DNA from 2 places in the Cupriavidus sp. FW306-1B-F12B genome. Region 2 is predicted to be linked to the other one. Evidence: predicted binding sites of a transcription regulator. Region 2 holds the regulator's gene; the other holds the start of a gene.
The links. The regulator NrdR, encoded in region 2, represses ribonucleotide reductase genes. The targets are predictions, from matches to a motif close to CACNANATNTNGTG.
Positions count from the first base shown of each region.

Region 1 (6,782 bases), 440 kb from region 2:
CCATGTAGATGTTCAGGGACTGGGCCTGGTCGATCCACTTCTGGCGGCGGCTGGCGGCTTCGACCAGCCAGGTCGGCTCGACTTCGAACGCGGTGGCGTAGATGTCGCGCAGGTCTTGCGGAATGCGGTCGATGCGCGACAGCGAGCCGTCGAAGTACTTCAGGTCGGCGACCATCACTTCGTCCCACAGGCCGCGTTCCTTCAGGTCGCGCACCAGGTAGTCATTGACCACGGTGAACTCGCCCGACAGGTTGGACTTGACGTACAGGTTCTGGAAGGTCGGCTCGATGCACGCGGACACGCCGATGATGTTCGAGATCGTGGCGGTCGGTGCGATCGCGATGCAGTTCGAGTTGCGCATGCCGTGCTGCTTGATGCGGGCGCGCAGGCTGTCCCAGTCCATGGTGCTCGACAGGTCCACGTCCAGGTAGCCGCCGCGCTCTTCGGCCAGCAGCTTGAGCGAGTCCTGCGGCAGGATGCCGCGGTCCCACAGCGAGCCGGTGTAGGTCTCGTAGCGGCCACGCTCTTCGGCCAGCTCGGTGGAGGCCTGGTAGGCGTAGTAGCACACGGCTTCCATCGAGGAGTCGGCGAACTTCACCGCGGCGTCGCTGGCGTACGGCGTGCGCAGCACGTGCAGGCAGTCCTGGAAGCCCATGATGCCCATGCCGACCGGACGGTGGCGCAGGTTGGAATTCTTGGCCTTCTCGACGGCGTAGTAGTTGATGTCGATGACGTTGTCGAGCATCCGCATGGCGGTGCGGATGGTCTTCTGCAGCTTGGCGTGGTCGAGCACGTACGAACCTTCGGCCTGCTTGGTCAGGTGGGCGACCAGGTTGACCGAGCCTAGGTTGCAGACGGCGATTTCGCTGTCATTGGTGTTCAGCGTGATTTCCGTGCACAGGTTGGAGCTGTGGACGACGCCGACGTGCTGCTGCGGGCTGCGGATGTTGCACGGATCCTTGAAGGTGATCCACGGGTGGCCGGTTTCGAACAGCATGCCCAGCATCTTGCGCCAGAGCTGCATGGCCGGGATCTTCTTGAACAGCTTCAGTTCGCCGCTTGCAGCCTTGGCTTCGTAGCCGAGGTAGGCCTGCTCGAACGCCTTGCCGACCTTGTCGTGCAGGTCCGGGCAGGTGGACGGCGAGAACAGCGTCCATTCGCCGTTTTCCATCACGCGCTTCATGAACAGGTCCGGAATCCAGTTGGCCGTGTTCATGTCGTGGGTGCGGCGGCGATCGTCGCCGGTGTTCTTGCGCAGTTCCAGGAATTCTTCGATGTCCAGGTGCCACGTTTCCAGGTAGGCGCAGACGGCGCCCTTGCGCTTGCCGCCCTGGTTCACGGCGACGGCGGTGTCGTTCACCACCTTCAGGAACGGGACCACGCCTTGCGACTTGCCGTTGGTGCCCTTGATGTGCGAGCCGAGCGCGCGCACGTTGGTCCAGTCATTGCCCAGGCCGCCGGCGAACTTGGACAGCAGCGCGTTTTCCTTGAGCGCTTCGTAGATGCCTTCCAGGTCGTCCGAGACGGTGGTCAGGTAGCACGACGACAGCTGCGAGCGCTGGGTGCCCGAGTTGAACAGGGTCGGCGTGGACGACATGAAGTCGAACGACGACAGCAGCTGGTAGAACTCGATGGCGCGCGCTTCGCGGTCGGTTTCGTTGAGGGCCAGGCCCATGGCGACGCGCATGAAGAATGCCTGCGGCATCTCGATGCGGGTCTCGTCGATGTGCAGGAAGTAGCGGTCATACAGCGTCTGCAGGCCCAGGTAGTTGAACTGGAAGTCGCGGCCGGCGTCCAGCGCGGCGCCCAGGCGGGCCAGGTCGAAGGTGGCCAGCTTCTCGTCCAGCAGCTCGGCCTTGATGCCGCGCGCGATGAATTTCGGGAAGTACTCGGCGTAACGCGTGGTCATTTCGGCCTGCGTCACTTCGGCGCCCAGGATTTCCTTGCGGATGGTGTGCAGCAGGATGCGGGCGGTGACCTGGCTGTAGTCCGGGTCCTTTTCGATCAGGGTACGCGCGGCCAGGATGGCGGAGTCGTACACCTGCGTCATCGGCACGCCTTCGTACAGGTTCTTGAGCGTTTCCTTGAGGATCGGCTCGGCGCTGACGGCCTTGCCCAGGCCGGCGCAGGCGGTGTCGAGCAGCTCGTGCAGGGCGACGATGTCCAGCGGCTTGGTCACGCCGCCGTCGGTCACGTTGACGCTGATGCCGCCTTCCTGCACGCGGGCCACGGCCTCGGCGCTGGCGCTGGCGCGTTCTGCCTTGCGCTTCTCGCGGTACAGCACGTAGGCGCGGGCCACTTCATGCTCGCCCGAGCGCATCAGCGCCAGTTCCACGTGGTCCTGCACGTCTTCGATATGGATGGCGCCGCCGTTGGGGCGGCTGCGCACCAGCGCACGCACCACGTTGTCAGTCAGTTGCTCGACGATCTCGCGCACACGCGCGGACGCGGCGCCCTGCCCGCCGTTCACGGCGAGGAAGGCCTTGGTCATGGCAACGGCGATCTTGGACGGCTCGAAAGCCACCACGGCGCCATTGCGACGAATGATCTTGTGATCCGGGTAGTTCGTATTGGCGGCGTTGGCGGGGGTCTGCTGCGCGGTCGGTGCGATACCGGCGGCGGCGCCACCCGTGGTGATTTCGTTCTGGGCCGTTTGCATGAGAACTCCTGTTTTTACCCTGGAAATAAGAGACAAAAGAGTCCCTGGCGAAATGCGGCGAAAAGAACGTCCCTCCCGGCGTGAAGTCGGGGGCGGACAGACTGCCTTTGCGTGGACATTTCGCCAGGGACTCTTGTGATTCGCTGGCCTTAGCGGGCGGTTTCGAGACGATGCACGAACTTCGTGATCCCTGACTCACCCTTGGGCCGGCTCCCCGGTTTGACTACTAGATATAGTGTGTGATGCGTGAAACTGGGCTAAGTATAGTGAAACGAATCCGAATGACCAGTCTTGACAAGCGCTTTTTCGGGGGCGGTGGCGCCGATGCGGCAACGCCACATGCCCGCAAGCCTAGTACTCGCAAGGGTTTTCGTCAGACCGTTCGCAACTGCACATTTCACAAAAATTTTTTTGATTGTTGCGACGTTGCGATAGCCCCACCCGGAGGTGGGGCATGTGCGCCGGAACGGGGCGCACGGGGATGGGGAATGAGGTTAAGGATTCGTCACCTGGCCAGCCGCGCCCGGGCACTGGTAGGGCAACATGCCCGGCGCCACGCCCGCCTGCCTGGCAAAGCGCGCCCAGTCGAAATGCGGGCCGGGATCGGTCTTGCGCCCCGGGGCGATGTCGCTGTGGCCGGCAATCGCGCGCACCGGGTAGGCGGCCAGCAGCGCGGGCACCAGCGCGGCCACGGTGTCGTACTGGGCCAGGGTGAACGGCAGGTCGTCGCAGCCCTCGATCTCGATGCCGATGGAAAAATCATTGCAGCGGGCACGGCCGAAGAAGTCTGACTGCCCGGCGTGCCAGGCCCGCTGCGTGCATGGGACAAACTGCACCAGCTCCCCCTCGCGGGTGACCAGGAAGTGCGCGGACACCTGCACCTGGTGGATGGTGGCAAAGAACGGGTGCTTGTTGGGATCGAGCCGGTTCTGGAAGAAGGCCTCGATGTCGCCGCTGCCGAACTGGCCAGGCGGCAGGCTGATGTTGTGCAGCACCACCAGGTCCACCGGCATGCCGGCCGGGCGCGCGTCGAAGTTGGGCGACGGCACGCGGCGCGCGGCGGGGACCCAGCCGTCGGCATCGGGCAGGTAGCGGTGCGCGGGCTTGGTCATGGCGTGCCCTCGCCTTCCACGGTGCTACGGTCGGCGGCGTCCATGGCTTCGCGGATGCCCAGTTGCTGGATGCGGTAGCGCAGCTGGCGCAGGTTCAGGCCCAGCAGCGGCGCGGCCGCGGTGCGGTTGAAGTTGGTCTGCGCCAGCGCCTGCAGGATCAGCTCGCGCTCCACGGCTTCCAGCCTGGCTTGCAGGTCGATCGGGAAGACGATGCCGCGGCAGGCGCGTTCGGCGGGATCGCCGGCGGGCTCGGGCTCGGGCGCGCTGGCCGGGGGCGGCTCTGCCGGGGCCGGCGCGGGCGCGGCGGCCGGCGGCACTGGCGCCCACATGCCTGCGGCGCCCCAGGGGGCGGAATAGTTGGTGGGCGCCATCGCCGGCGCCGGGGCATGCATCAGCCCGGCGCGCTCGGCGCCGGCGTCCAGCGGGCCCAGGTCGGCCAGCTCGATCTCTTCGCTCTCGGCAAAGGCGTAGGCGCGCTCCAGCAGGTTCTCCAGCTCGCGCACATTGCCGGGGAAGGGATAGGCCACCAGCCGTTGCAGCGCCGCCGGCGACAGCCGCCTGGGGCGCGGGTCGCCGTAGCGCACCGCCAGGTGGTCCAGGATGGCGTGCGCCAGCACCGGGATGTCTTCGCCGCGCTCGCGCAGCGTGGGCATGCGCAGCGCCAGCACGTTCAGGCGGTAGTACAAGTCCTGCCGGAACTGGCCGGCCGCCACCATCGCCGCCAGGTCCTTGTGGCTGGCGCACATCACGCGCACGTCGACGGCGTCTTCGCGGCTGGCGCCGATCTTGCGCACGCGGCGCTCCTGCAGCGCGCGCAGCAGCTTGACCTGCATCGGCAGCGGCAGGTCGGCCACCTCGTCGAGCAGCAGCGTGCCGCCGTTGGCGGACTGGAAGAAGCCGCCACGCTCCCCGTCGGCACCGGTGAAGGCGCCTTTGACATGGCCGAAGAACTCGGACTCCATCAGGTTCTCGGGGATGGCGCCGCAGTTGACGGCGATAAACGGATGCGCGGCGCGCCCGCTGGTGGCGTGGATGGCGCGCGCGGCGCGCTCCTTGCCGCTGCCGGATTCGCCGCTGATCACCACCGGCGCCATGCTGCGCGCCAGCCGCGACAGCGAGCGGCGCACCTCCTGCATGGCGGCGGAATGGCCAGGAAGCAGGGCGGCGGCGCGGTCTGCGGCCTGCTCGGCCGCGGCGGCTTCGGCATCGGTGCTGTCGCGCTGCTGGCGGCCCAGCGCGTTCAGCACCAGGCTGCGCAGCTGCTCCAGCGAGACCGGCTTGGCGATGTAGTCGAAGGCGCCGGCCTTGAGTGCTTCCACAGCGTTGTCGGCGCTGCCGTAGGCGGTGATGACCGCCACCGGGATGCGCTCCGGCGCGGCCGACAGCTGGCGCACGATCTCGATGCCCAGGCCGTCGCCCAGGCGCATGTCGGTCAACACCAGGCTGTAGCGGCCCTGCGCCAGCTTCTCGCGCGCCTCGGCGAGCGACCCGGCCAGCACCACGTCATGGCCCATGCGGCGGATCGAGATGTCCAGCAGCTCGCGCAGGTCGGCCTCGTCGTCGATGACCAGGATGGGATCGGGCGCTCGGGACATTCGGGGTGGCATGGGGTGGTGGCTGGGTTGGGACAGGTCAGGCGGCGGCCGCATCGGCACTCTCGATGCGCAGCGTCAGCACGAACGCCTTGGCCGGCAGTGTATCGCGCGCGGCGGCGGCAAGCATGCCGGTGCGCTCTAGCAGCGCCGGCAAGGCGATGGCGCCGTAGCGCACCTGGGCGTCATTGGCGCCGCACAGCTCGCGCGCCATGAACAGGCCCAGCCCGGTGCCCTGGGCGTTGCTGGTGAAGAACGGTTCGAACAGGCTGCGCTGGTGCTCGCGCGCCACTTCCGCGCCGTCGTTCCAGACGATCAGCTCGGCATGGTGCTGGTCCAGCGCATGCGCCAGCAGCCGGATCGAGCCCGGCAGCCGGCTGCAGTAGCGCCAGGCGTTGTCCAGCAGGTTGCCCAGCACCTGCTGCAGCTGCGAGGCGTCGAACACCACCGGCTGGGCCACGTCCACGGTCAGCCGGATGGCATTGGCGTTGATGTCGGCCCGGCCCGCCGGGCGGGTCTCGCCGGCGCGCGGGCGGCGCGAGCGCATTTCGGCGCGCCAGCGCTCGACGATCTCGGGCAGCGCCTGCGCCAGGTGCACGGTGCTGCGGCCGGTGCGCGGGCGGCGCGACATCTGCAGCACGTCTGACACCACCTGGTCCAGCCGGCGCACGTTGTCGTTGATGATGCGCAGCAGGCGGGCGTCGATATCGACGTCGGCGCCGCCATGGTCCTGCGCGCCGGGATCGCGCCGGCCAGAGTCGCCCAGCAGTTCGCTGGCCTGGCTGATCGCTGCCAGCGGGTTGCGGATCTGGTGAGCGATGCTGGCCACCAGCCGGCCCATGGCGGCCAGCTTTTCCTGCTGCACCTGCTCGGCGATGCGTTCCCAGCTTTCGATATGGACCAGCACGGTGTCGCGCATCTCGTTTCGCAACAGGGCCTCATCCTCCTGCGACCAGGCCATGGCCTCGTTCTGGGCGATGGCCAGGCGCAGGCGGCCGGCGGCTTCGGGCGACAGTTCGCTCCAGGCGGCAGTATCCAGCGTGGCCGGCACGGTGCGGCCATGCGCCATGGTCGAGCGCAATCCTGCCAGCCCCGGCAGCACAAAGCGCAGCCGCAGCCGGGTGTGCTGCATAGTGCCGTCGGCCAGCGCGGTGCCGGACGCCATCGGCAGCAGCTGCAGGATGCGCGGCACGTCGTCCTTGCTGTGCAGCCAGTCGCGCAGCATCTCCATCAGCGGCTGCAGGCGCGGGATGCGGCGCAGGTCGAACAGCACAGCTTCTCCGCCCTGACCTGCCGCGCCACCCAGCCGGCGCGAGTAGATGCGCTCATGCGGCTGCACGCCCAGCAGCACCACCGCCGCGGGGTTGGCGGCCACCACCGCGCCGTTGGCGCGCACCAGCATCACGCCGTCCTGCATGT
Region 1 is NZ_JBYSXC010000002.1:75,426-82,207, reverse strand. It holds gene AC3WLE_RS03645 (ribonucleoside-diphosphate reductase subunit alpha) at 1-2,659, opposite strand, end outside; gene ampD (1,6-anhydro-N-acetylmuramyl-L-alanine amidase AmpD) at 3,154-3,771, opposite strand; gene AC3WLE_RS03635 (sigma-54-dependent transcriptional regulator) at 3,768-5,378, opposite strand; gene AC3WLE_RS03630 (sensor histidine kinase) at 5,404-6,782, opposite strand, start outside.
Region 1: AC3WLE_RS03645 (ribonucleoside-diphosphate reductase subunit alpha) is a predicted target of NrdR. The motif match lies at 2,884-2,897, and genes of this name have one in related genera.

Region 2 (6,782 bases):
GCTTCGGGCGTTGGTTGCCGGCCTTGCAGGTAGCGGATGCTCTCGTAGTAGAGTTCGCCGACCGGATCCAATGACTTGTAGGCGCCGGAACGCCCGAACTGATTCAGGTAATTGATGACGCCGCTGATATTCTCTGACGCGCTCTCGGGGTTCTGGATGAATACGCCGTCGTCATCCCATTCCCGGCGCAGGTTGCTGGCTTGGTTGAAATTGCTGTCGACGGTGTTCGGCCCCACATACTTCAGGGGCGCCCGCAAGACACCGCCATAACGGGTATTGGCGCTGTCGTTCAGGTAGCCAAACGCGCCAAAGCGGACCTTGTCGGCATTGCGCTGCATTTCGCCAACCGGCTTGTACCCGGTGCGATACAGCTTGCAGAGATCGGTGCGGGACCTGGCTTCGCTTGCATCGCAGACTTGCACCCGTACCAGGTAGGTGCCCTGGTTCCTGTACTTGCCGGGGCTCGAGCAGCTGGCGCCGGATTCGGTGCTGTCCCCAAAGAACAGCTTGTTGCCACATGAGGTGATGTACAAGGTCCTGCTGCTGAAAGGCGTGACCGAGGACGCCTTGTCGTAGGTCTTGCGGGGGAAGTAGGAGTTGCTGTTGAAAAAACTCTCCTGCAGCACAGCACGTTGCAGGATGGTCTGCGTGGCGGTGTCAACGACGCGGTCGCCCCCGGTCAGCGCGTAGCGCAGCATATCGATGGCCGAGGCCGTGGCCCAGTTCATGAAGTTGCCGCTGAACTGGCCCGCGCATGTGTGATCGGCCGTGTTGGCGTCGCCGGCAATGACAAAATAGCCATTGCTGGCGCTTCCGCTGTAGTTGTAGCACTTGAGCGGATTGAAGTAGCCAATGTATTCGGTGGTCGGCGAATACGAGCCGGAGCGATAGGCTGCCCCAACCGTGGGGAACTCCACCGAGAGCGTCAGCAGCAGGTTGGGATGGATATTCTGGTTGCGGCCGTACAGCGGCGCCTGCGCGATCTTGACGGTCGCGAGGCTGCTCTGTTCCGTTGCGGCAAGCAGCGGGCCCGCGGGCAGGCTGAGAAGCGCAGCCATTGCCGCGAAAATGAATTTCCGGATGCGGCTCATTTGCCGTGCTCCGCGACAGGCATGGACGTTGCCATTCATTCCCCCTTCCGGTAGTACGACTGCAACATGACCCGGGTCGCCGGGTTAGCGCCAAAGCCGACGGCCGTGACGCGGAAGATGTATGCGCCCTCGCTCGCGCCTGGCGACATGTCGCTGATCGGCTCGATGATGTAGCGCGGCAAGGCCGCAGGCAGCAGCCCGCCTGTCGCGGTCGGGAACCTGCGGCCGGTGAAGGTGCCATAGGCGGTGGTGCGTGCGTTGGCGCCCGTCTGGCTGAAGTCAACGGCAAGCCAGTTCGGCGTGCCGTCGAGCACCGGGTCGCACAATCCCTGGAAGGGTGAGGCGCCGGTCACGCCCGTATTGCAGCCCGCCATGAACGGCAGCACATTCATCGTGGTGCCGGAGAAGATGGCCGACCGGCTGGTTGGGGCGGAAACACCCTGGATGTCGATTTCTGCGTCCAGCAAGGCTGCCTCGGCCGCTTGCTGAGCCAGGTCCCGGTCGCGCTGGTTCGATGCCATGCGCTTGCTGCCAATGGCCAGCCGGGCACCGGCGATGGCGATGACGCTGATGATCAGCAGCATCACCAGGGCGGTGATCAGCGCGATGCCACGTGGGCTGGGGTGCGCGGTGCGGACGTTCATGTCGGCGAGCAGGTGGTGCAGGTGGCCATGTTCCGGAGCTGTACGGTGACGGTGTACAGGCGCCGCATCCGCTGCAGTTGCGTGGCCGGCGTGAAGGACGTGTCGTTGCCCGGTGAGCCCGGGAACAAGCGCCCGAACAGGCGAAAGGTTGGTGGATCCCGAGGCGATGCGCTGGCGGTATCGCCCATCAGCACCATGGCCATCTTTATGGCGACGACGTTCTGCCAGGTGGTGGGCAGGGCCAGCACCTCGGTGGCCGACAGGAAGCGGTCCGGGGTCTGGTCGAAATTCGTATCCACGCCGTAGAGCACCTGGAAGACTTCGACGCCTGAGATCAGCGAAACAGCCTGATATGCCGTGCCGGCCGTGAGGATTTCCTTGTTGGCGGCGTCCCGTGGACGATAGCCACACATCAGCTGAGGCATGCCGCTGGCATCGTTGCTGACATAGAAGACCGCCATGCCGCGCGCGAGGTCTGCGTCTTCCCAGGCCTGCGGCTCGGCGACGCCATTGCCGGAGCAGTCGATCATGCTGTTGTCCGGAACGGTGCGGTCCTGCTGTGTGCCGGAGCCGAAGAAGCGGACCTGCAGCACGTCGCTCTTGTTCACGGCGCCCGCCTGGGCTGGACACGCGAGGTTTTGCGCCGGATTGCCGAGGTCTTGCGTGGGGGCGCCGCAGCTGTCGAGCCCACTGATGGTCGGCGACAGGCTCGTGGTGGTGAGCATGACGCCTCCAGGGCTGGGCGCCGGTGGCCCGCTGGCGCCGGGCGAGGCCGCGGCGTTGTTGCCCGCATAGTTGCTCCAGGCGGCCTGGCGCACGATCCGCACCACGGTATCCACCGCAAAGCGGCCTTTCTCATCCAGCGCAGTGGTGTCGTCGATGCTGTTGTAGTTGGCTCGCCCGGTCAGGTAGAGCGCCGCGGCAGCCATGATCAGGAGCAGGCTCAGCGTCATCGCCACCATCAGCTCCACCAGCGACAGCCCCAGTTGACGATGCCGACCGGCGTTGGGATACGTCCTGGCGTTGCGCATGTCAGTTCACCGTACCCTGCGTGGCCACGATGACCACCTGGGGGCGCGTGCCCATATCGGACATGTCGACCCGTGCCGCGACCGTTTTGGCTGCAAGCCGGGAGATCCAGCCGATCTTGATGACTATCGGGGCGTCGTCCGCGCGGCCAGTGGCCGAGGGCGTGCATCCCCATGAGAAGCCGGTGGCCTGGTCGTAGGCGACCATGTCCCGGCAAATCACGGCGCGTCCGCCAGGCAGGCCTGTGCTGACACGTTCCCAGAACTCGGCGACATCGAAATCCGCCAGTTGCTGCGCGCACCCGGCCGCCGTGCCCGGGCAGGCGACAGCGTACGGGCTGTTTGCCGCCGTGAGCGCAGGCGGCTGCCCGCTGGCCGTGTCGATGAAGTAGCGGTTCGGGGTGATGGCTTCCGCCGCCGCGCCGGTTTGCGAGACGGCCGGATTGGCACGCATGCGCTCGGCCATCTCGGTGGCCAGCTGCATGGCAGTGGTGTCGTAGGAAGCTTGTTGCGTGAAGCGGGATGAATTCAGCAGCAGGCTGGCGACGCCGAGCACGCCAACCGCCAGAACGACAATTGCCACCAATGCTTCGAGCATGGCAAAGCCGGCTGCCCCGCGGCAGCGTTGACCCATTCTGACCCCCGTCAAAAGACGTCCGACTTCGTTAACTTCTTTTTTTTGGTCTGCAATCCCGGGCCCTTTTAATATGCGACAGCGGGCCTTGCGGAAATGCAACGGGGATTAAACAACGATTTTGTTACTTTTGCTACCCCTTCCGAGGGGTGGACGCCGCAAACTCATCCAGCACGTCGCGGAATTCCGACACGTCCTCAAAGCTCCGGTACACCGAAGCAAAGCGGATATACGCGATCTTGTCGAGCTTGCGCAATTCGCGCATCACCAGTTCGCCGACCTGGCTGCTTGGGATTTCTTTCTCTCCCAGTGCCAGCAGCTTTTCTTCGATGCGGGTGATGGCTTCGTCGATGGCTTCGGCCGAGACCGGGCGCTTGCGCAGCGCCAGGCGCATGGAGTCCTTCAGCTTGGCGCGGGTGTAGTCCACGCGCGAGCCGTTTTTCTTGACGATGGCGGGGAAGAACAGCTCGATCCGCTCATAGGTGGTGAAGCGGCGGTCGCAGGCTTCGCAGCGGCGGCGCCGGCGCACGGCATCGCCGTCTTCCGACATGCGCGTGTCGAGTACCTGGGTATTGGAATGACCGCAAAAGGGGCATTTCATGCCGGACCACCTTCAGTTGAACCCCGTCGCCTTGTCCGTGTTGTCGTTCTGCGGAGGCGGGGCGGGTTGGCGAGGCCCGCAGGCCGGTGCCCGAGGACGCCGGCTTGCGGAGCTGCCGGCCGCTCATGCGAAATCCGCATGGGCGGCCTCGATGCATCAGCCGTAGACCGGGAAACGCTTGGTCAGGGCTGCCGCCTGCTCGCGCACGCTGGCGATATTGGCGGCGTCGTGCGGGTTGTCCAGCACGTCGGCGATCAGGTTGCCGACGATGCGGGCTTCTTCTTCCTTGAAGCCGCGCGTGGTCATGGCCGGCGAGCCCAGGCGGATGCCCGAGGTCACGAACGGCTTTTCCGGATCGTTGGGGATGGCGTTCTTGTTGACGGTGATATGCGCCTCGCCCAGGATGCGCTCGGCTTCCTTGCCGGTGATGTTCTTGGCGCGCAGGTCGACCAGCATCACGTGGCTTTCGGTGCGGCCCGAGACGATGCGCAGGCCGCGCGCGATCAGGGTCTCGGCCAGCACGGCGGCGTTCTTCACCACTTGCTGCTGGTATTCCTTGAACTCGGGCGTCAGCGCTTCCTTGAAGGCGACGGCTTTGCCGGCGATCACGTGCATCAGCGGGCCGCCCTGGATGCCGGGGAAGATGGCCGAGTTGATGGCCTTCTCGTGCTCGGCCTTCATCAGGATCACGCCGCCGCGCGGGCCGCGCAGGCTCTTGTGCGTGGTGGTGGTGACGAAGTCGGCGTGCGGCACCGGGTTCGGGTAGACGCCCGCGGCGATCAGGCCGGCGTAGTGGGCCATGTCGACCATGAAGTAAGCGCCGATCGACTTGGCAACCTTGCTGATGCGCTCGAAGTCGATGCGCAGCGCGAAGGCCGAGGCGCCGGCGATGATCAGCTTGGGCTTCTTCTCCTGGGCCAGCTTTTCCAGCGCGTCGTAGTCGATGTCTTCCTGGGCGTTCAGGCCGTAGCTGACCACGTTGAACCACTTGCCGCTCATGTTCAGGGCCATGCCGTGGGTCAGGTGGCCGCCTTCGGCCAGGCTCATGCCCATGATGGTGTCGCCCGGCTTGAGCACGGCGAAGTACACGCCCTGGTTGGCCTGCGAGCCCGAGTTGGGCTGCACGTTGGCGGCTTCGGCGCCGAACAGCTGCTTGACGCGGTCAATGGCCAGCTGCTCGACGACGTCGACGTACTCGCAACCGCCGTAGTAGCGCTTGCCGGGGTAGCCCTCGGCGTACTTGTTGGTCAGCTGCGAACCCTGGGCGGCCATCACGGCCGGCGAGGTGTAGTTCTCGGAGGCGATCAGCTCGATGTGGTCTTCCTGGCGCTGGTTCTCCTGCTGGATGGCGGCAAAGACCTCGGGGTCGATCTGGTCGATCGTAAAACGGCTGCGTTCGAACATGGCGAAACTCGTCTGAAAAATAGGGAATCCGATTCACGCATCGGGGATAGGGCGCGCGGGGAAGGCTAGCGGCGACCAGCACCGGCGGCTCGTTGTAACCGTCGGTGCAGGGCGCACCCTGCTTCCCATTCGCTGCCCAGGCGAGCGGCAGGCGCAAGCAACTTCACGCCTAGGCGTGCTGAACGTTACGCGAACGCGCAATGAACGTCACGCCAGAGAACTTGCGCTTCCTCGTGGTAGTGCCCACTGACTTCGCCAGTCGCGCAAGATGGAATGGTTGCGCGCAGTGTAGCGCGAGGCGGGCGCCCGCCGCAAGCCGTCGGCCCCGCCAGGCAAGCACTGGCAAGGGCTGGCCAGCAACTTGCTGTTGCAAAGTCGTCATGCGGGTTTACACGAAACCGCTATCGCTCTCCGTTACAATCGCGGCCATGACAAACTTTGTCTGGACCCTGCGGGTGTACTGGGAAGACACCGACGCGGGCGGCGTAGTGTTCTACGCCAACTACCTGAAGTTCTTCGAGCGCGCCCGCACCGAGTGGCTGCGTGCGCTCGGCATCGAGCAGCAATCGCTCGCCGACGAGGCGGGCGTGGTCTTTATCGTCCGCAGCACGGCGGTGGACTACAATGCGCCCGCCCGGCTGGATGACCAGCTCGAAATCCGCACGCGCATCGACCGGGTCGGCCCGGCGTCGGTCCAGTTCACCCAGGAAGCCTGGCGTGGCGAGCTGATGCTGGCCTCTGGCGCGATCCGTGTTGGGTGTGTCGATCGAAGCACTTTCCGTCCCGCCCCGATTCCCGACCCCGTTCTAGCTACCATCAAGTCCGCACGATGAATCCCGTGACCGTCACGCAAGACATGTCGATCGTAACGCTGGTGCTCCACGCCAGCCTGCTGGCACAGGCCGTCATGGCGCTGTTGCTCGTCATGTCGCTGTTTTCGTGGACCTATATCTTCCGCAAGCACCTGGCGCTGCGCTCGGCGCGCACCCAGACCGAGGGGTTCGAACGCGACTTCTGGGCCGGCGGCGACCTGCAGGCGCTATATAACAGTGCCGTCAACAACCGCCACAACACCGGCGCGCTGGAGCGGATCTTTGAATCCGGCATGGGCGAGTTCCTGAAGGCGCGCGAGCGCGGCAACGAAGCCGGCGCGCTGCTCGATGCGGCCCGGCGCGCGATGCGCGCGGCCTACCAGCGCGAGATGGATGTGCTGGAATCGCACCTGCCGTTCCTGGCGTCGGTGGGTTCGGTGAGCCCATATATCGGCCTGTTCGGCACGGTCTGGGGGATCATGAACGCTTTCCGCGGCCTGTCGAATGTGCAGCAGGCGACGCTCGCATCGGTGGCCCCCGGGATTGCCGAGGCGCTGGTGGCGACTGC
Region 2 is NZ_JBYSXC010000002.1:516,206-522,987, forward strand. It holds gene AC3WLE_RS05655 (pilus assembly protein) at 1-1,091, opposite strand, end outside; gene AC3WLE_RS05660 (pilus assembly PilX family protein) at 1,127-1,735, opposite strand; gene AC3WLE_RS05665 (PilW family protein) at 1,732-2,766, opposite strand; gene pilV (type IV pilus modification protein PilV) at 2,768-3,397, opposite strand; gene nrdR (transcriptional regulator NrdR) at 3,531-3,998, opposite strand; gene glyA (serine hydroxymethyltransferase) at 4,155-5,402, opposite strand; ZMP/ZTP riboswitch at 5,530-5,675, opposite strand; gene ybgC (tol-pal system-associated acyl-CoA thioesterase) at 5,831-6,235, shown strand; gene tolQ (protein TolQ) at 6,232-6,782, shown strand, end outside.